Regions from separate parts of the Colwellia sp. M166 genome, predicted to be linked through region 1. Evidence: predicted binding sites of a transcription regulator. Region 1 holds the regulator's gene; each other region holds the start of a gene.
The links. Region 1 encodes LexA, which represses DNA repair genes until DNA is damaged. Its sites were predicted from a motif close to TACTGTATNNNNATACAGTA; they were not measured.

Region 1 (7,656 bases):
ACCAGAAAATATGTTGAAACATTACTGGGTCGCCACCACCGGCGGCATCAAAGAAGCTTGTACCAAAGTAAGTATCGGTTAACACCATAGTAACAGTACCTGCGAGCACCGGCATCACCGCGATTAACAAATAAGCTGTAATAAAAAATGTCCAAACAAACAATGGCATTTTCATGTAAGTCATACCCGGCGCGCGCATATTCATGATGGTGACGACAATATTAATAGCCCCCATAATCGACGATATACCCATGATATGCACTGCAAAAACAAAAAATGCGGTACTACCATTACTGTAAGTTGTTGATAGAGGTGCGTAGAAGGTCCAACCAAAATTTGGCGCACCGCTATCTAAAAAGAAAGTTGATAATAATATCGCAAAAGCAAAGGGCAGGATCCAAAAGCTCCAGTTATTCAACCGTGGTAATGCCATATCAGGTGCACCTACCATCATAGGTAGCATCCAGTTAGCCAAACCCGTAAAGGCTGGCATTATCGCGCCAAACACCATGATCAAACCATGCACTGTGGTCATTTGGTTAAAAAAGTCAGGCTCAACTATCTGAAGTCCCGGCTGAAATAACTCAGCTCGGATAACTAGCGCCATAACACCGCCAGTCAAAAACATGATAAATGAGAACCATAAATACATCGAGCCGATGTCTTTATGGTTAGTGGTATATAACCAGCGTTTCAGGCCAGTCATTTTATGATCGTGGTGATCACCGTCATGTGAGTCATGCTCGGATTGATCATTAATTACATCTGTAGTCATTATAACGCCTCCCTACTTCGCACTGGCAGCAACATCTGCTGGCTGGACTAAATCACCGGTGTTGTTACCCCAAGCATTTCGCTCAAAAGTGATAACTGCAGCAATTTGCGTTTTAGTTAATTGGCTAGCAAACGCTGCCATCGCTGGATTTTTCTTGCTGCCATTAAGCACCATATCCATATGCACTGCTATATTACCAGTGGCAATTGCACTACCTTTAAGAGCAGGAAATACCGGCGCCATCCCTGCACCATTCGCTTGATGACAAGCCACACAAGCAGTCATATAAACTTTTTCACCCATAGTCATTAATTCATCTTGGCTATAGACCTTAGATAAATCTTCAGCAGGGATCTCTTCAGCTACTTTAGCAACAACTTGCTCTTTAGCATCAACAGCCACTTGCGTAACTGTATCAGTGACATTTGCAACAGCAGCGCCGGAAGCAGCTTTTACATCCGCGGCTTGCACCGCATCACCGGTATTATTACCCCAAGCATTACGCTCGTAAGTTACAACTGCAGCAATTTCTTTTAAGCTTAATTGTTTGCCATAACCTTGCATACCCGTGCCTGCTCGACCATTAAAGACAACGTTGATATGTTCGCTTGCTGGGCCAGTAGTGGCAATTGCACTACCTTTAAGTGCTGGGAATGCCGGTGGTAAACCTTGTCCACTCACTTGATGACATGCCGCACAATAGGCGATATATGTTGTTTCACCTAGCTGCATTAGCTCGTCCATAGGAACAGACGCATTTAATGATGCCGCTTCAGCTGCTGCAGCGTTAGCTTGTAGTTGCTTTTGCTCATCAAGCCAAATGGCATAGTCGGCTTCAGTTTTCACTTCAACAACAATCGGCATAAAGCCATGATCTTTACCACAAAGCTCAGCACATTGGCCACGATAGGTACCCGGTTTATCAACCTTAGTCCAAGCTTCGTTAATAAAACCAGGGTTCGCATCTTGTTTTACCGCGAATGCAGGTACCCACCAAGCATGGATAACATCATCCGAAGTAATAACAAAACGAACTTTTTTATTGATTGGAATAACTAAAGGACGATCAACTTCTAGCAGGTAGTGTTCACCTTTTTCGGCCGAGGTACCATCTTGGTTTTCGTATTGCTCACGTGGAGTAGACAGTACTGAGTAAAACTCAATATCTTGATCAAAGTACTTATAGTGCCACTTCCACTGCGAGCCAGTAACTTGCACAGTAATGTCAGCATCATCATTATTTTCCATATCAATGAGCGTAATTGTGGCAGGAACTGCCATGGCAATAAGAATAACGACTGGGATAGCCGTCCATAGAATTTCAACTTTTGTGCTTTCATGGAAGGTAGCTGGCTTCGCCCCTTTTGATTTACGGTGAAACACCATAGACCAAAACATAGCGCCAAATACTACAACACCAATGGCAGTACAGATATAGAGTACCAACATATGCAAATCATATACGTCTCGACTAACTTCTGTAACACCTTTGGTCAAGTTCAGTGACATATCTGCCCAAACTGAACTAGACAATAAACTCCCTAGCAACAGTAAACCTAGGTTACGTCTTTTCACTCGACATCTCCTTCACCCTTTGAGGCTAAATAACACAATATAATCATTAAAAACAATGAATATGGTTATCTCGCGCATACATTTATTATTATTTAAGTGACGAATTTTCAAACAACAATCAATTACGTCCTCTTGTTATTTTTGTACGTTTTCTAGACTAGAATTACTCAAAACTTGATCTGGGTCAATTTATAATTTCATAAGAAAGAAAAATAAAAACTAATAAATACAATAGAGTAATAACCCTAAAACAAGGTGAAAACTGCATTTATACTGGCATAGCTTCAATGTTCATTTTTCATTCAGCACGCAAATATCATGCAGAATAATAAATAATCAGCACTGAAAGTGACTGTACAAAAAAAAGTCAACTGTCAGTATAAATTGATGACAAAGAAAATTACTCTACATAAATAAACCTTAGATACATAATAACGAGTAGAAGTAAGAAAAGCCCAAATTTGAAAGGTAAATAGCTTGAACTAACAACGAATAAATTACTTTTATATCGCGTGTGTAGACCTAAAGTGTAAATAGGGGAGGGAGATATATAAATGACTGCAGATCTAAACAAGGTAATTGATTAAATCCACAACATCATTCGATGATACAACAGTAAAAGTGTCTGAAAGTTATCACATCCAATCAGCTGCGCGGATAACGCCAACCGCAACACCTTCAACATTGAAATTCTGCGAAGTTAAATCAACTTTAATTGGCGCGAAATCTTCATTTTCAGCATGTAAATAAACCACATTACCTTCACGCTTAAAACGTTTCACCGTAACATCGTCTTCAACACGAGCAACAATAACCTGGCCATTTTTTACGTCATTAGTTTGATGAACCGCAAGTAAATCGCCATCCATAATACCGATATTCTTCATACTTTCGCCATGAACACGTAATAAATAATCAGCAGCAGGATGAAATAAACTACCGTCAATTTTGTAATGTTGCTCCACATGCTCTTGAGCTAAAATAGGCTCTCCAGCTGCCACTCGGCCAATTAATGGCAAACCGTCTTCAATGATAAACTCTTCAGCTAAACGAATGCCACGCGATGTGCCTGGTAACATTTCAATATAACCTTTCTTAGCTAATGCTTTTAAATGTTCTTCTGCTGCATTTGCCGATTTAAAACCAAAAAAATTAGCAATTTCGGCACGTGTTGGTGGCATACCGGTATCAGAAATTTTGTCTCTAATGAGATCAAAAATCTGCTGTTGTCTAGGTGTTAAAGGGCGCATAGTTAATCCTTAGGCTAGCTTATCAGCAAACCTGTATTTTTAAACAGTATTACTGTTATTGTATACAGGCTGTAAGTAAACGCAAGGAGTTATTATAATCAGCACTATAATCATGAATGTAACACTCACTCGAAGAGCTACATCGGCTAGTCATAAGTGTGATGGCGTGTAACGCTAAAACGATTCAGAATACGATGAATAATATACACCGCGCTTAAACTTGCTATTACAGCTAAACAAACCGAACTAAAGCGATAGAGTGCGCTGAAGATTAGATCTTGTCCTGGTCCTAAAGATTGACCAAATAAAATACCAAAAGTGGTTAAAACCCCAAAACCAACTCCTGGCGCCCCACCACCTAGAATATGAAATCGACTAAATATCAACGACAAAATCCAGAGTATAACAACAGGAAATAACAAAAAGTCACTATGCGTGTATAACAATAACTGTGCAACTAAGGCGGCGCTACAACCGATAAGTGTACCTATTATGCGTTGCCAACTTGCTATCCCGGCAGCTTTCCAACATAAAGAAAATAAGATTAAAATAGATGCGGCCTGAGCAGAAATTGAATCTTGTAAATCTAGTGTTTGAAAAAACACAAAAGACAGTGTCGCAACACTCGCACATAAAAGCACTTCATGACGTATGCTTTCTTTAGCTTTTTCAGGCATCAATCGAGCAGCTCGAGCTGTTACATCAGGAAACAGACCATGCATCAATATTGCAATAATTATCGTCATTATGATCGCAACAGCATTACTTAATATTAATGGGTATATACTTGCATTATCAACAATATAACTAGCAAAATGTAATTGAATTGATAAGCTCACAGCGCCTAAAGCACCAAACAAAAAAGCACCTGAAGTACTCATTTGATAAAACAAAAAACAAAAGGTAATAAAAACAAGCATTGTCATTAAAACAGGTAAGTGCGAAAACGCCCCCTGCATCACTAACACTATACATGCACTAAATGCAGCACTGGCAATAAACTGCCTTATGACTGATGTATTAATAATCGGCACCAACCCCAATATCAACATAGGATAAACAGTAAAAAATATCCCATTCGGCCAGTTCATTAATTTACTTAGTGCGAACCCAACGGTACAACCCCCAGCAATACGCAAGGCTTGGCGTAATCCATTGGCATCAAGCTGTGTCGGTTGGCTAATGACTTTATTCATATAATGCTCTACTAATAAATGTAGTGTAACCAACTAATAAAACGTATTTGCATTGAGCCTAACCACTGACCAAACCATGAATCTGGCAACAATTGTACCGTTGCTCTTGCGCCACTCGGCATATTAGCAAGTAATGTCTCATTCGTTGATAACTGCAAATGAATGCGTTGACGCTGAGCATCTCGTACCCAACGATTACTTGTCTCGGTAGTACTCAGTAAGCCATTCGCGCTTAATTGCCCATCACTCACACCCGCTTCAAAGCTAACAATTTTAGCATCATATACTTCACCTGGACGGCTATCGAATACAACTTTTGCTAAACTTCCTATTCTCATATTTAGTAGTGATTTTTCACGAAAATCAGCAACTAAATCAGCTTTATTAGCCACTATTGCCAATAGAGGCGTGCCAGTAGAGGCATAAGCACCGTCAAGTAATTGTAAGTTAGCAACGACACCACCACTGAGTGCTCGCACTTTTGTGTATGACAAATTAAGCTCAGCTTTCGCTAATTGATTAGCGGCATGATGCAACGCTAAATTATTATCACCTGAATCTCCTCGATCTAAAATAGCTGCAGATAGCTGCGCCTCAAAAGCCGTTACACTTGACTCACTTGCTTCAAAGTTTGCCCTAATGCTTTCAAGGTTTTGTTCAGAAATAGAGTTTTGTTTATATAATTTTTCACCTCTATTCTTTAATAGCTTTTGTTCATGTTGTTTTGCTTTAGCAGCACTAATTTGTGCCTCAAGCACTTTAATATTAGTATCAAGACGCTGATTGAGTAATTTAGCATCATCATAGGCAAGTTTAGCTTGTTCATACACAAGTAAATAACTGCTATTATCGATTTCAAATAATAAATCATCTGCTTCTACTGCTTGATTATTACTCACAACTACATTAGTTACTCTGCCACCAATTTGAGGTGCTATTTGCACAACGGAATGATAAACCCGCGCTTGTGGTGTAACCGGAAACCAAATATCCGCAATAACATAATAGATGAAGATTAAAATAAATCCGACTAATGAACATTTTACATAACGAGCAAATTTTTGATCAGGTGTCATGAATATTTCCGTGATTAGTAGATTGTTTAATATAAGTTTTTGCGTTTTCTTCAATTTTAACTAAACCATAGGCCATCATATCAAGTTGCTCATGGTTCAAACCGTTATAAAGCTGATCTTTTATATTGGCTATTTTCTCTTGCAAGGTGATCAGTACATTCCTGCCTTGCGCAGTAAAATATATTCTTTTACTGCGTTTATCTTTCTGATCGACTTTACGCACAATCAATAACGACTCTTCAAGTTGTTTAAGTGTCCGTGTCAGCGAGGGCATCTCAATAGCTAAACTATGCGCTAATTCAAGTTGTGTTGTCCCTTCTTTGAGCACATTTATATGTACTAATGTTCTCCAACGACACTGTGTTAACCCTAACGGTTCAACAGCAATAGTGACAACTTCTCGACATAACCTATGCACACGACCCATATTGCCACATAAAGTTAAATCGAGTGTTTCATAAAAAGGCGGCTGTTTTATCATAGTAGTCTCTACTTACTTAGCAAGCTAACTAGTTTATCATTAGTTAGCTTGCTAAGTAAATATAGAGTAATCACTTTAAAATATAAATTTCTAGTCCTTAGCATTGTCTCTGCTGATGTCTTATAAAGTGTATTTTATTACGGTGTTATTTCTTTAGAATTAATATAATAAATGAATTAGCAACACCAACTGACGAGAGGCAGCTGTCACTCAGGTTAGTCACACTATTATTATCATTGGTGTTTCAACATAGTGCGTAACTTTTTAAACGCCAGAAAGTAAAAAGCCTACCAATGACGTGCATGGATGCACTAATGCCCTAAGCACATGGATGTGAGGAGCGGTGTCCTACTGACGTATAGGATATATTAATGTCGTGGGCATATGAATATGCAGCAACGACCTCACATAAAGAGAAGAACACCCACACGCTCTCATTCGACGCTAGTATATTTGACGTGAAGGGAATTACTAATGCCGTGAGTGCATGGATGCACAAGAACGAGCACTTCTGCGTCTCTTTATATAGCGAATTTCCTACAAGGATGTAGGTCACTAGAACAACGCAGGAGTAGTTGTCGAGGGTTCAAGGGGGCCACGGTGCTATTGTTGCAATTTTTTATTTAAACGCTAGATAGCAAAAAGATTTAAATGTCAGAAAGCAAAAAACCCGTAGCATTAGCTACGGGTTTCTCTTAATAGAAGCCTAGCAATGTCCTACTCTCACATGGGAACTCCCACACTACCATCGGCGCTAACACGTTTCACTTCTGAGTTCGGAATGGGATCAGGTGGGGCCATGTCGCTATTGTCGCTAGACAAAAATTTTCTTGTTAATTACCAAATTGACGCCATTGCTACAATCGCTCTGATACTCATTGAGTAAACTCAACTTCGTTTCTCGCTCATTTGCTGCTTTGTCAATTCGTCACTTACCTTCGTAAATGATTAACAAGTAATAATCTTAGAAAGCTGAACTCTGTTAAGAGTTAAAAATACTCGTTTTACTGATAGCTGACAGCTTTTAACTGTTAGCTTATCTATCTCTTATTCACACTATTGTCATGCGTGATGTGTGTATTCCTACACTGTGTCAAACTTCATACAACAAAACCACTTGGGTGTTGTATGGTTAAGCCTCACGGGTAATTAGTATTGGTTAGCTCAATGCCTCGCAGCACTTCCACACCCAACCTATCAACGTTGTAGTCTCCAACGACCCTTTAGGGAGCTTAAAGCTCCAGTGAGAACTCATCTCAAAGCCTGCTTCCCGCTTAGATGCTTTCAGCGGTTATCAGTTCCG
Region 2 (7,656 bases), 1.3 Mb from region 1:
AAGGTTTTACCTTTAACCGCTTCTTCAAGACTAAGGTCAAGATTGTAGCGTAAATCGCTGCCACGACGTTGACGAGATTGACCGCCACGACCGCGACCACCGCCGCCAAAAATGTCACCAAAAATATCACCAAAGGCATCGCCAAAGTCCTGACCACCGCCAAAACCACCGCCGCCACCATGGCCACCTTGTTCAAACGCTGCATGACCGTATTGATCATACGCCGCGCGTTTTTGATCATCGTTTAATATTTCATAAGCTTCTTTAACTTCTTTAAACTGTTCTTCTTTTGATTTATCACCTTGTGTTCTATCTGGGTGATATTTCATTGCTAAACGTTTGTAAGCTTTTTTGATATCGCGCTCAGCTGCATCTTTTGACACACCTAGCACTTCATAATAATCGCGTTTTGACATAGGTTTATTTCTTTACTTCAAATTGGTGGATACTAATTTGTTTAACTTCTTACTTAGACGCTTCAAAAAACTGCTTTAAAACATTAAAAATCCAAGCAAATTACCATCGTGTATTAACTAACATTTCATTACTATTTGACATAATAAAGCGCCGATGGCTATCGACGCTTTAATTGTTTGAACTCAACAACAAAGTTTAACCTTTAAATTGTTACTGTATCGTTCTAGAGCAAGACAGACACGCGGAGCATACAAAGGTATGTCAGCATGTCCAACGCTGCTATTGAGCGATACAGAGACAATCAAACAATTAACTACTTGTCGTCTTTAACCTCTTCAAACTCAGCATCAACAACATCATCACCGCCTGCTGAATCAGCTTCAGGAGCTTCTCCTTCAGGTGCGCCATTTTGTGCTTGTGCTTTCGCTTGAGCAATTTCCATTAACTTAGCTGAAGCTTCTATAACGGCTTGAGATTTAGCATCAATTTCTTCTTTGCTATCACCTTTAAGGGCAACTTCAAGTTCAGATAATGCTGCTTCAATTTTCTCTTTGTCTTCGCTTGGTAAGTCGTCACCCGCTTCTTCAATTTGCTTACGTGTTGCGTGCACCATGCCATCAGCTTGGTTACGCGCTTGAACAAGCTCTTCAAATTTTGCATCTTCGTCAGCATTTGCTTCTGCGTCGCGTACCATTTGTTCAACTTCATCATCTGATAAACCAGAAGAAGCTTTAATGGTAATTTTTTGCTCTTTACCAGTGTTCTTATCTTTTGCCGTTACGTGCAAGATACCATCAGCATCTAAATCGAAAGTTACTTCAATTTGTGGTGTGCCACGTGGTGCTGGGTCAATACCTTCAAGGTTAAACTGACCTAAAGATTTGTTTGCTGAAGCTTGCTTACGCTCACCTTGCACAACATGTACAGTCACAGCAGCTTGGTTATCGTCAGCCGTTGAGAATGTTTGAGACTGCTTAGTTGGGATAGTGGTGTTTTTGTCGATAACTTTCGTCATCACGCCGCCCATAGTCTCAATACCTAATGATAATGGCGTAACATCTAAAAGAAGTACGTCAGTTACATCACCAGAAAGTACACCCGCTTGAATCGCAGCGCCGGCAGCTACAGCTTCATCAGGGTTAACATCTTTACGTGGCTCTTTACCGAAAAATTCAGTAACAACTTTTTGTACCATTGGCATACGTGTTTGACCACCAACCAAGATAACATCGTTTACATCACTGATTGAAAGGTCTGCATCTTTAAGCGCTTGTTTAAGCGGCTCTAGGGTTGCTTTAACCATGTCTTCAACTAAAGACTCTAACTTAGCACGTGTTACTTTGATGTTCATGTGCTTAGGGCCTGAACCGTCAGCAGTGATGTACGGTAAGTTAACGTCTGTTTGTTGTGCAGAAGAAAGTTCACATTTCGCTTTCTCAGCTGCTTCTTTCAAACGTTGCATTGCTAATGGATCTTGCGTTAAGTCCATGCCTTGATCTTTTTTGAATTCAGCGACTAGGTAATTGATTAAACGGTTATCAAAATCTTCACCACCTAAGTGAGTGTCGCCGTTTGTCGCAAGTACTTCGAATGTGTGCTCGCCTTCAACTTCATCAATTTCGATGATAGAGATATCAAATGTACCACCGCCTAAATCGTATACCGCAACAACTTTGTCGCCTTCTTGCTTGTCCATGCCGTAAGCAAGAGCAGCAGCCGTTGGCTCGTTGATAATGCGCTTAACATCAAGACCGGCAATACGACCTGCATCTTTAGTTGCTTGACGTTGTGAATCGTTAAAGTAAGCCGGAACAGTAATTACTGCTTCAGTTACTTTTTCGCCTAAATAATCTTCGGCTGTTTTTTTCATTTTTGCTAATACTTCAGCAGAAACTTGTGGAGGTGCGATATTTTTATCACGTGCCGTAACCCAAGCATCACCGTTGTCAGCTTTAACAATGCCAAATGGCATAATTTTAATATCGCGTTGAACTTCTTCATCTTCAAAGCGACGACCAATTAAGCGCTTAATAGCGAATAAGGTGTTTTTAGGGTTAGTCACAGACTGGCGCTTAGCTGGTTGACCAACTAATGTTTCGCCTTCTTCGGTGTAAGCAATGATTGATGGCGTTGTACGATCGCCTTCAGCATTTTCAATTACACGTGCTTTACCACCATCTAGTACAGCAACACAAGAGTTTGTTGTCCCTAGGTCAATACCAATAATTTTGCCCATCTTTAGGATCTCCGAATACTTATAATGTTAAAAATAAAGATTAAATCTTTCGATGAACAGTTAGTGGGGGCAGGAAAAAGTCTTTTCAACTATTTTTATCGAAAAAAACTAAAAAATGTTAAATTTTATTTCTGCCACTCTTTATTAAAACCAATTAAGCAGATTAATAATCTCGTTCTAGACAAAAAAAAGGCATAAAAAAACCAGACATTGGTCTGGTTTTTATTTTCTCTTCAACAAGTGTTAAGCCGTAGCATCGACACTTGGCTTAGCTTTTGACACCATCACCATTGCAGGGCGAATTAAGCGGCCGTTTAGCTCATAGCCTTTTTGCATTACCGCAATAACGGTATTAGCAGCAACACCTTCAACTTCTTGCATTGACATTGCTTGATGTAATTCAGGGTTGAATGGTTGATCTTGTGGATCAATCGCTTTAATCGCGAATTTTTCTAAAGACGCTAATAAACCTTGGTAAGTTAATTCAATACCTTCAATAATGCCGGTATTACGCTCATCATCACGGTCGATGCTTTGTAACGCACGCTCGAGATTATCAACGGTAGTTAACATTTCAGCAGCAAATTTCTCTAAAGCAAATTTACGTGCCTTTTCAACATCTTGCGCAGCACGACGACGAACATTATCAACTTCAGCTTTTGCACGGATCACTGAATCTTTTTGATCCGCTACCGTAGACTTAGCTGCAGCTAATGCTAACTCAAGCTCATTAATTTTTTCTTGTTCTTCACTCAAAACTTCGTGAGCATGCTCATGTTGCACTTCCACTTGTTCTTCAGCTTGCTCAATAATTTCAGCGGCTAATTTATCTGCTGCTATCTCTTCAGCACTTTTATTTTCTGTTGACTCGTTGGCCATGAAAAACTCCAAAATAGATCTTAAATTTCAAAATAGGAAAAACACAATACTGCTAATTATGGGGGTTTGTTTTTATGATTCAAGCACAAAAGTGAATCATTTGGGAAAAAGTCAACTTTACAAGCGAGTAAAATAGCGCGAAACTGCTGATAGTCCTCAATTACATTCCATATTATATAAGCACTGTATGAGTAATTTATACCAAACCATTGGCTTAATCGGAAAACCTAATCATGAAGGTGCCACCGCTACTATAGAAGCTTTACAACAGTATTTATCTGAACAAGGCTATCGAGTGTTAGTAGAAAACTCCGTTGCCCAATCGATTGATATTGACGGTATCACTACAGCATCGCTTACCAGAATTGGTGAACAAGCCGATCTTGCTATCGTTATTGGCGGCGATGGTTATATGCTTGGCGCTGCACGTGTTCTGTCTTGCTATAACGTCGGTGTTATCGGCGTAAACCGTGGCAACTTAGGCTTTCTTACGGATTTGTCACCTGATGACTTAATAACCCCACTAGAAGCTATTTTAAAAGGTAAGTCACGTGCGGAGCAACGCTTTATTATCGAAGCCGAAGTGTATCGTCATGGCAAACTTAAAAGCTCAAACAGTGCGGTAAACGAAGCGGTATTACATGCGGGTAAAGTCGCCAACATGATAGAGTTTGAAGTGTATATTGATGATTGCTTTATGTTCAGTCAACGCTCTGACGGTTTGATAGTTTCAACGCCTACCGGCTCAACCGCGTATTCAATGTCAGCCGGTGGTCCTATTTTAACACCAAATTTAAACGCGCTGTCATTAGTGCCAATGTTTCCTCATACCTTAACCAGTCGCCCTATTGTGGTTGACGGTAACAGCGAAATTAAATTAAAGCTGGCCAATGAAAACTATGAAAATTTACAAGTCAGCTGCGACGGCCATGTTATTTTAGCGGTAATGCCTGGTGATGAAGTTATCATTAAAAAAAGCGAGTTCACTTTACGCTTAATTCATCCTTTAGATCACGACTACTTTAATGTCTTACGAAATAAACTCGGTTGGGGTAACAAACTCTACTAATTTTCTGTAACGTGCCATAATCTGACGACGGTTATTCACGATTAATTGATCTATGGTATTTTCTTCTCCAACCTTTGTGCGATAAATACCGTCTTTCCAACGCTTCCAATCAGGAGTAAGTGTTTGTGCGCCTGTTAATACGACTTTCAGCCCTTCCTCTGCTTTATAGGTTACTGGATAAAGCTCAGTGCCACTATCAGCGGGTGTGAAAGTGATCGGTTCTTTCAAACGATACACGCCCGCTGAAATAATTACTTCGCAAGACTCGACACCAAGCTTACCTGACTGGCGCAGTAGATCACGCGCGGCTGTAATGCTGGCAACCGGATGCGCTTTAGTGCCCGCATTAGAGTCGACACCGTGCGGTTAGACATAAACGTCACGCGCCTGCAAAATCGGTGCTGCCAATAACATGGCTGTTGCAGCCATGAATAAGTATATATTGTGTTGGTTCATACTATTTTCATACCTATTAAGTTATACCAGTAGTACATCATTTCAATGTATTCAGGGGTTAAAAAGCGACTAACCTACGCATATAATTTGAATAAATTTGATGGATGAATTCCACCAACTGTGTCTATCAGATATATCAAGTAAATGGTAGTTGGGCATAAGTGCCATCATTGATATTGACTGCTATACCATTGACTCTCCATTCTAGGCATTGAACTTAAGCCATGCATAAATGTGCAATAAGAAAGAGCTCTAGGCTGATTCATAAGACGAGCAGTCGAGTTACCACCTCAAAGGTTATACTACATATAAATAAACAGAAGATATATATTGCTGAAATTAAATTAAACTGAGGATTTAAACAACAATATATATGTATAATTTTCCTATGCTTATTTTTACTTTTTCAAACTATAAGCCAAAATATATAAATTAAATTACAAACATAGCTTGAAAAAAAACCAGATACTGTATAAATTAACAGTATCTGGTTTTTTTGGTTATTACACGTTAATCGCACATCAGTGCGATAAAAATAGTGAGACAACTATGTTATTGCAACTCAACATTCAAAATTTTGCCATTGTGCGTTCACTCGACATTGATTGGCAACAAGGCATGACCACCATTACTGGTGAAACCGGTGCCGGTAAATCGATTGCCATTGACGCCTTAGGCCTTTGCTTAGGCGATCGCGCCGTAACCAATGTTGTCAGACCTAACTGTAAAAAAGCTGAACTGGCCGCCACCTTCGATACTGCCGATAATAAGTTCGCAAAAAAGTGGTTAAAAAAACACGACATGTTGCTCGACAATGAATGTATTCTTCGTCGGGTAATTTCTGCTGAAGGCCGATCAAAAGCTTATATTAATGGTAGCCAAGTACCATTAGCACAATTAAAAGAAATTGGGCAATTACTGATTAATATTCATGGTCAACATGACCATCAGCTAATTGTAAAAGCACACGAACAACGAAATATTCTTGATGCTTATGCCAGCCATCAACATTTACTTGATGCGGTAAAGTATTATTATCATCAATGGCGTGAACTCAGCCAAGAAGCTAAACTATTGCAAGAAAGCAAGCTACAGCGTGAAGCCAAACAACAATTACTTCAATATCAAGTCGATGAACTGAATGAGTTTTCATTGCAGCCTGATGAATTTGAAAGCTTAGAAGTTGATTATCAGCGCCAAAGCAATGGCCAACATATATTAAGCCAAACGTTAATCGCTGTGCAGCAATTATCAGAGGATGAACAGTTTAACGTGGTTGATGGTTTACGCCACAGTAGCGAACAAATCGCATCCTTAGGTAACTACGACCCTGCTTTAAAAGCTATAGCCGAGCAGCTAAACGAAGCCTTGATTCAAGTTGAAGACGCCAGCCAAGAAATCAAACATTATTACGAATGTCTTGAACTAGACCCGCAAGCTTATTCGTTAATTGAAGAACGTTATTCTACAGCGGTGTTATTGGCGAAAAAGCACCAAGTGGCGCCTAATGCCTTGGCTGACTTCCATCAACAACTATTACAAGAGTTAGCATTATTTAGCTCTGATGAAACACGCTTAGTACAAATTAATGATGATATCGATGCGGCAAAACAAAAATATCAAGAAGCCGCACAGTCATTGTCAGAGTCAAGAAGTAAAGCCGCGGTAAAACTCAGTAAACTGATCAGTAAAAGTATGGCGGAGTTAAATATGCCACACGGCAAGTTTTTCATCGACATCTACCAAGATAAAAATCAAAGTTTATCGGTGAATGGTAACGACAGTGTTAGCTACCTTGCCAGTTTAAATCCAGGACAAGCTCTCGAAGCGATGAATAAAGTTGCTTCAGGTGGTGAGCTTTCTCGAATAAGTTTAGCCATGCAAGTAATTCTCGCCGATAAAATTATTACCCCAACCTTGATATTCGATGAAGTTGACGTGGGTATTAGTGGTCCTACCGCTGCAATGGTCGGTAAAAAATTACAACAACTGGCTAAAAACACTCAAGTGATTTGTGTTACTCATCTCCCGCAAGTTGCCAGCAAAGGCCATCAACAGCTTTTTGTGGCTAAATTAACTGACGGAGAACACACAGAAACCACAGTGACGGAACTTTCTAGCGATGGCCGCGTCCAAGAAATTGCCCGTTTGCTCGCCGGTGATAAAATTACCGAAAATAGCTTGGCCAACGCGCAAGAATTACTTGCCGGATAAAGCAAATTGCAGCAAGCGGGTGAAATAAACTAAAAATTATTTTGTATCTCTTAGCCCGCTTCGCTATTATCCCCGTTCAAACTAAAAAGGATAAATATAATTACCATGTTGTTTCGAGTATTAGCTATTGTTATCGCCCTATCTGTTTCAGCCTGTTCAAGCTGGGTTTATCGCATCGATATTCCACAAGGTAACTATCTAGAACAAAAAGACATTGATAAACTTCAAATTGGCATGACAAAAGAGCAAGTTAAATTTGTCTTAGGTAGCCCAGTAGTTGAAGACACCTTCAACAAAAACATTTGGCACTATGTTTATCGTTTTAAGTCGGGTAAAAGTGAAGAATTTGACGCAAAAAAACAATTTACTATCACCTTTGATGATA
Region 3 (7,656 bases), 830 kb from region 1:
ACCAATTTTACCAGCATAATCAGGATGGTAGAATTCTTGTGCAGGACCGGCGGCTTTATCATTAATCACCGGTAACCAACCATCTAAGATCAGGTTTTGTTTTATCCGTGAGCCTTGCACGTGTTGTGCGTCAAAGAATGCTTGATTGTCACCGGTTTGCATCAACTCAATAAAGCGCAAGGTTACCGGCGTATCTTTTAACCAAGCCAAATAACTCGCAATATCGTAACCATTGTACTCACGCATTAATACGGTATTAATTTTAATATCGGTATTACCTGCAGCAAGTGCCATATCGACACCTTTGAGAATATGGTTGAGTTTGTCATGGCCAGTAATTGCATGAAATTGTCGAGGGTCTAAACTATCAATACTGATATTGATTGCATCAATACCTGCATCTAACCAAGCCGGTAAATGCTCAGGAAGTTTGTAACCATTACTGGTGATTGCGACTCTTTTAATGCCGGGTGTTTGCTTACAGGCGGCAATAATTTCAGGTAAGTCTTTGCGCAAAGAGGGCTCACCGCCAGTAATACGAATTTTTTCCGTGCCCATTTGAGAAAATGCCGAAGCTAAACGGGTAATTTCAGGCAGGGTGAGAAATTTTCTGTCGTGCTCACATTGATAACCGTCAGGTAAACAATAGTTACAACGAAAATTACATACGTCTGTGATCGATAGCCGCAAGTAATAAAACTTGCGTCCGAAGTTGTCTGTTAACATGTCACCTTTCCAATGTCGGGAGGTAAACAAGTTTCCTTGTTAACCCTGGTAAACACAAAAGTCTATTTTGGTTTACGGCTACAGCAGCATGTTCGTTGCATAGCAACCAATTTAGCTGAGATAGCTCGGCGAAAATTAGCCTTATTGAAGTTTTAATTTAAAAATGAAAATTCAACAGGCTTTATGATTTATTGTTTTATATCATATAATCACAAGCATAGTATGATTATGATCAATATAACAGAATCTAGTTATATTATTTGATGTTCAAAAAATAGTGTAATTAAGGTTTTTTTAATATCGGATAGCCAAATTAAGTTAAAAAACTAACTTTGATTGCGTATTGATATGTTTGGCTACAGTGATAAAAACACAATATAAATTGGAAGAGTATATTATGGTTGATTGTTGTTCTGCTCCCGGATTAATGCCTTTTGCTCAAGCACTAGAAACAATGCTTGCCGCTATTTCTCCGATCACCGAAATTGAAAATATTACCTTATCTGAAGGTTTAGGGAGAGTTTTATCCAACGATATTACTAGTCCAATTAATGTGCCTCCACATAATAATTCTGCAATGGATGGCTACGCTTTTGCACAAGCTAGTTTAGTTGCTCAATCAAGTTTACATTTAGTTGGTCGCTCTATGGCGGGTCAGCCTTATCAAGGTATTTGTGGTGAAGGGCAGTGTGTTCGTATTATGACCGGAGCTAAAATGCCAGAGGGCTGTGATACGGTAGAAATGCAAGAAAACTGTCAAGCAGAGAACGAAAGCGTAAGATTTTTAGCGCAACGTAATAAAGGCGATAACGTACGTTACGCTGGTGAAGATATTAATCAGGGTCATGAGGTTTTTGCGAAAGGTCGACGCCTATCTGCTATTGATATTGGTGTTTTGGCTTCACTGGGTATTGATGACCTTAAGGTGTTTCGTAAACTTAAGGTTGCACTCATCGCCACGGGCGATGAGCTGAAAAGTTTAGGTGAGCCGCTAGGTGATGGTGATATTTACGAGAGTAACAGTTATGCACTCGCCGGCATGTTAAAAAATCTTAATGTTAATATTATTGACTTTGGCGTTATTGTTGATGATGAGAACGCTATTCGAACAGCGTTTATGCAAGCCGATGAGCAAGCTGATGCGGTAATTTCTTCTGGCGGTGTCTCGGTGGGCGATGCTGATTATACCAAGTTGGTACTTGAGCAAATTGGTGAAATCGCTTTTTGGAAAATTGCCATGAAGCCAGGTAAGCCCTTTGCTTTTGGCAAACTGCCGAATAGCTTGTTTTTTGGTTTGCCGGGTAATCCGGTATCAGCCATGGTGACTGCTGATCTACTTGCTATGCCGGCCTTGCTGAAACTACAAAATTGTCATAGTGCGCCGGCGATAACACTGAAAGCAACAACCTTGACTGAGTTAAGGAAATCACCGGGTCGCATGGATTTTCAACGCGGTGTTTTATCTTATAATAATGACGGGGCGTTAATGGTTAATAGCACCGGTAGCCAAGGTTCGGGTATTCTAACCAGTATTGCTTCAGCTAACTGTTATATTGTGCTACCGACTGAACAAGGTCGAGTTAAAGCCGGAGAAAGCGTTAATGTGCGTTTATTTGAGCGCTTTTACTCTTAATGGTTGATGACTGACCTTATTGATATAACAAAGAGATAACGTGTCAAAAGCACTATATTTTATTCCCGGCACTATGTGCAATGAAAGTTTGTGGCTGCCCGTGTGGCAGCTGCTGCGTCAACAGTGTCATCAAGACTACCAATTAATAGCTTTAATGATCCCCAGTACCGGTAGCATGGATGAAATTGTTAATGTCTTATCAGAGCAAATTATTGCCGATAAAGCGATATTAGTTGGCTTTTCATTAGGTGGCTATATTGCTAGCGCAATAGCATTAAAACTTGGCAATAAGTTGCAACAATTATTGATAGTGTCTAATTTTCCAAAAAATTTACCACCAGCTGAAATTAAACAAAGAAAACGTACTATAGATTGGATAAATCAACGGGGTTATTCAGGTATTCCAAATAAGCGTATTAATGACTTGTTGCACCCTGAAATCGAACAGCTTAACCCCTCTGGCTATCAAAAGATTAAAAATACCATCGTCACTATGGATAGGATTCTTGGCGTCGAAGTATTATTACATCAATTACATGTTTCTATGTATCGACCTAATTTATTGCCTTTGTTAGGTCAGTTGGCACTACCTGTTACTTTTCTTGTTGGCGATACTGATAGTTTGGTAGAACTTAGTGTGTTGCGAGCAGAGCTACAAGGCAAAAATAATATTGCGTTGAAGGAAATTGCGAAGACAGGTCATATGTTGCCTCTAGAATCTCCGCAAGCGCTAGCATCAATGCTGGTTTGTTTTTTAAACAACTAAGGCTATTAGCGCTTAATTTATTGCGGTTAATAATAAAGTTCCGTAAAGCTGTGCTTGCTTGCGTGAAAGCGTGTAAAATAGCGACAATTATATTTTACCTTAGGACTTAACGTTGAGCGACAGCAAATTTTCATCACTTAGCTTACAACCGGCAATTTTAGATAACCTTTCATCACTGGGTTACCACGAGATGACAGAAATACAAGCTAAAAGCCTACCGGCTATTTTAGCGGGGCAAGATGTGATTGCTCAGGGTAAGACAGGCTCAGGTAAAACTGCTGCTTTTGGTCTTGGATTATTAAATAAGCTACAAGTTAAAAAGTTTAGAATTCAAACTTTAGTACTTTGCCCAACACGTGAATTAGCCGATCAAGTAGCTAAAGAAATCAGAAAGCTAGCCAGAGCTGTTCACAACATTAAAGTATTAACTTTATGTGGTGGCACGCCTTTTGGTCCACAAGTGGGCTCACTAGAGCATGGCGCCCATATTATTGTCGGTACACCTGGCCGCATTGAAGATCATCTCGGCCGTGGAACATTGTCATTGGAGTATGTTGATACCTTAGTGTTAGATGAAGCAGATCGTATGCTTGATATGGGCTTTCAAGCAGCTTTAGATAACATTGTTGATAAAATACCGCAGCAAAGACAAACCTTATTGTTCAGTGCGACCTTTCCTCAACAAATTCAAAAAATAGCCAATCGTTACTTACAAACACCTGCGGTGATCAAGGTTGAATCTAGTCATGAAAGTAGCACTATCGCTCAACACTTCTACCGTGTAGAAAGTGACGAAGAACGTTTAACGGCGATTCGATTATTACTGTTAAGCCATCAGCCTGAGTCGAGTGTGATATTTTGTAATACCAAAATTGCTACGCAGAATGTTGCCAATAAATTGGCAGCTTATGGCTTTGGTGTTGTGGCATTACATGGTGATTTAGAGCAAAGAGATAGAGATCAAACCTTAGTACGTTTTGCTAATAAAAGTGCCTCGGTACTGGTTGCTACTGATGTTGCTGCTCGTGGCTTAGACATTGAAGCGCTTGATGCTGTATTTAACTATGATATTGCCCATGATAGTGAAGTGCATATTCATCGTATTGGTCGCACAGGACGTGCAGGCAGCACTGGTTTTGCTTTCTCTTTATTTAGTGACAAAGATCGCTACAAAGTCGGTTTATTAGAAGATTATCTAGAACGTACAATTGAAGGTGAAGAGTTACCTAATCGTGAAGTATTAGAACGCAATGTTTATTCACCTAAAATGACCACCATTCAAATTGATGGCGGTAAAAAGCAAAAAGTTAGACCTGGTGATATTGTTGGAGCATTGACCAGCGAAAATGGTATTACTTTTGAGCAAGTAGGTAAAATTCAACTTGGGGCTAATTGGGCTTATGTTGCGGTAGAGAAAATGGTGGCTAGAAAAGCACTAAATAAGCTCACTCATGGTAAACTTAAAGGGCGCACATTTAGAGTAAGAGAATTAAAATAAGCTGTAAATACTATAGCGTTAGATGATCAACGAGGTACCCTATTGCTGAGTACCTCTTTGTTGATTGCTAATTACCACTTAAAATTCCTACCATATCCGTTAAAACCAATATCCATTCAACTAAAAGTTAAGCTTTATTTTTTCAACGGCTGCAACATCAATAATGTTAACACTACTATTAATGCTGTGCTCTAAGCGAGCAGCGGTTTTATTGGCACCATGCTTTTGTGCAAAAGCGATAATATCGTCTCCATTGCACATGACTTTCATGGCGATAGTTTTATCCCGTAGGTTATAAGACTTAACCGTTTTTTTAAATCTAGAGACATTATTGGTTAACGTTGTTTTACAAACATCAATAAGAGCACTTTCAGTATATTTATCCATGGCATGACTACTAAAACTTAAAGCAGACAACATTACACCAGTGAAAGTTGCGGTTGCGAACAATTTTAAACTTTTCATTTTATTCTCCAATTAAACGTTAATGGCTATTTGAAAATAATAGCGTGTTGTTACCTCTTAATAGTGAGCTAAATATGATAAAAAGTTGTAAGCAAGCGCTGACTGAATGTAAATATTAAACAGAAGTGGGTATAGCAAATTTCGAGGGTAATTTATTGTTTATATTTAATAAAACTAGCTTGATAACATAGCTTTTCGACATTAATTTTTACATCTATTCATCCTTCTAGACATTTTGGAGCACACTAAGGGCATATATCGTGCGACGAACTGCCATTAAACCGAGCTATGAGCTAACAATTTCTGGTAATTTATAATAATCAAGGTATGATACTGGGATTATGTACAGTCACTACTTCTGTGATTTTAAGACATAATGACTATGATTCGAATTTGGTAAACAGTGATATAAGGGATAACAATGGCAGTTGAAAGTCGATTTGTCGTGATAAGACAAGGTGTGGAGGTAGAAACATTCATGGATAAAAAAGCCGCAGATGAATACGATAAAATGCTCGATATGGCAGATAGTTTATCTGAAATGTTTGAACAAGCACCTGTCGAGCTTTCTGAGAGTATCCGTGAAGAACTGAGTGTTTATTTGGCACAAAACCGTGAAGATGTATTGGTAGCTTTACAAGCTAAAAAAGCCAAAGCGGTTACCAATAAAACGGCAACTAAAAGTACCGAACCGATAAAAGCAAGCGAGCCACCGCTAACAGAAAAAGCGAAAAAAACTAAAGTAGCCAGCGTGAAAGCAACGAGTAAGGCCAAAGCTGAAATATCTTAAGGCCATGTTTAGTGATAAAAATATACAAAGTGTGATGATCAGTAAAGAAGCTTATTGTGGGGCGTTTTGGAATATCAATTGATCCGTAGTGCGCGAAGAAAAACTATTGCTTTGCAGGTAAGTAATGCGCAAGTTATTGTTAGAGCACCAACGTTTGTTAAAACCACTTACGTTGAAAACTTAATACAGGCTAAATTGCAATGGCTGCAACAAAAGGTAGCAGAGCAAAAGCAAAAATCACGATCAAACCCCCATTTTACTTTACAGTTTGTTGGTGAAAAATTAACGAACAACCCAACCGTATATCTTGATGGCTTACCACATAGTATCAATATTGAGTTTGGGCGTAAGCATGTGCTGCATAATGCCAGTAGGCAAAGCCTGACTGTTGTTCTGACTGAAAGGTATCGTCAGGATGATCTAAACTCAGCTGCGACTCTAGCGCAAGTGAAGTCGCAAATAGACTGTTGGTTTAAAGCGCATATCGAAAATTATATTGCACAAAACCTATTAATATTTTCCAAGCAATTAGCACTCAACCCCACGGCTTTTAAAGTCAGAAAATATAAGGCGCGTTGGGGAAGCTGCAACAATCGTGGTGAGCTAAGTTTTAATTACTTACTGAAAATGTTGCCTAGCTGGGTGATTGACTACGTGATAATTCATGAACTATGTCACCTTAAGCATATGAATCATTCGACAAAATTTTGGCAATTAGTTGCCACCCACTGTCCTGAATATCAATTAGCCAAAAACTGGCTATCAGAGCATCAACCTTACTTACGATGGTAAGTGTTGCCCGCTAGTCCTTATCTAGTAATGAATTCTTGTCATACCCTCGATAAAATCCATATGGTTTTTAACTAGTTGGCATGAGAACTGCTAATTGTTCTCTGCTTTTTATTGACGGTAAAAAGTTCTATTAATGATACCAAGTCTATTAAGTCTATTAAGTTTATTAAGTTTATTAGTTTTGCGCAATCAATCGGTTTAATTGGTATATAAAGGAGATAAATATGAAACTCACTCGTTATAGTTGGAAAGCTAGCATCATTTATTTTTTATCTGCGGCAATGTCATTAGGCATTATCGAATTGTTGCTAAGTTTATAGTGAAAGCTTTAAAGCTTACATTAAGTGTTGGTATTATTTATTCTTATAATTGTCTTTTCGTACTATATTGATAGCCTGATAATGGCATTTACCTGCACTTTTAAGCAATTAAGTTGAAATAAACGTCACTTTTCTTCGTATTAGTAATTAACAGCAGCACAAAATTAGGGTAAATTAACAGCTAATAAAAAAAATAATAAAGGATTAGTATCAAATGAGTACAAATGTTCTTATTTGTGATGACTCTAACTTAGCTCGAAAGCAAGTATTTAGAAGCCTTCCCGAAAGTTTATCCACTCATGTGCAATTAGCCCAAAATGGTCAAGAAGCCTTAGAGATTTTACGTGATAAAAATATTGATATCTTATTTCTTGATTTAACTATGCCTGTCATCGATGGTTTAGGGGTTTTACAAGCATTAAAAGATGACAATATTGAATTAGCGGTATTTGTTATTTCTGCCGATGTTCAGCCTGAAATGCAAAGCCGAGTCATGGATTTAGGCGCAAAAGCATTTCTACGTAAACCTGTACAATTAGATATCTTAAATGAAAATTTGAAAACTCACGGTTTTTTATGAATGCATTTGACTTAACTGAAGATCAGCAAGATTGTTTACAAGAGCTGATTAATGTCGCGATGGGACAGGCAAGTGATCAGCTTGCC

Region 2: the regulator LexA is predicted to act here: its motif matches at 5,524-5,543, upstream of recN (DNA repair protein RecN).
Region 3: the regulator LexA is predicted to act here: its motif matches at 5,420-5,439, upstream of FGD67_RS16045 (YebG family protein).

The regions. Positions count from the first base shown of each region.
Region 1 is NZ_CP040755.1:2,711,848-2,719,503, reverse strand. Features, by position in the region: gene ctaD (cytochrome c oxidase subunit I) at 1-775, opposite strand, end outside; gene coxB (cytochrome c oxidase subunit II) at 788-2,284, opposite strand; gene lexA (transcriptional repressor LexA) at 2,986-3,600, opposite strand; gene FGD67_RS12340 (DUF2955 domain-containing protein) at 3,747-4,796, opposite strand; gene FGD67_RS12335 (HlyD family secretion protein) at 4,808-5,872, opposite strand; gene FGD67_RS12330 (MarR family transcriptional regulator) at 5,862-6,353, opposite strand; rRNA gene rrf (5S ribosomal RNA) at 7,058-7,172, opposite strand; rRNA gene FGD67_RS12320 (23S ribosomal RNA) at 7,482-7,656, opposite strand, start outside.
Region 2 is NZ_CP040755.1:1,383,831-1,391,486, forward strand. Features, by position in the region: gene dnaJ (molecular chaperone DnaJ) at 1-416, opposite strand, end outside; gene dnaK (molecular chaperone DnaK) at 731-2,653, opposite strand; gene grpE (nucleotide exchange factor GrpE) at 2,897-3,532, opposite strand; gene nadK (NAD(+) kinase) at 3,720-4,601, shown strand; gene FGD67_RS06235 (hypothetical protein) at 4,563-4,829, opposite strand; gene recN (DNA repair protein RecN) at 5,607-7,271, shown strand; gene FGD67_RS06245 (outer membrane protein assembly factor BamE) at 7,377-7,656, shown strand, end outside.
Region 3 is NZ_CP040755.1:3,542,880-3,550,535, forward strand. Features, by position in the region: gene moaA (GTP 3',8-cyclase MoaA) at 1-726, opposite strand, end outside; molybdenum cofactor riboswitch at 713-869, opposite strand; gene moeA (molybdopterin molybdotransferase MoeA) at 1,124-2,359, shown strand; gene FGD67_RS16030 (alpha/beta fold hydrolase) at 2,400-3,125, shown strand; gene dbpA (ATP-dependent RNA helicase DbpA) at 3,238-4,623, shown strand; gene FGD67_RS16040 (DUF3718 domain-containing protein) at 4,744-5,088, opposite strand; gene FGD67_RS16045 (YebG family protein) at 5,510-5,878, shown strand; gene FGD67_RS16050 (M48 family metallopeptidase) at 5,957-6,670, shown strand; gene FGD67_RS16055 (response regulator) at 7,205-7,570, shown strand; gene FGD67_RS16060 (chemotaxis protein) at 7,567-7,656, shown strand, end outside.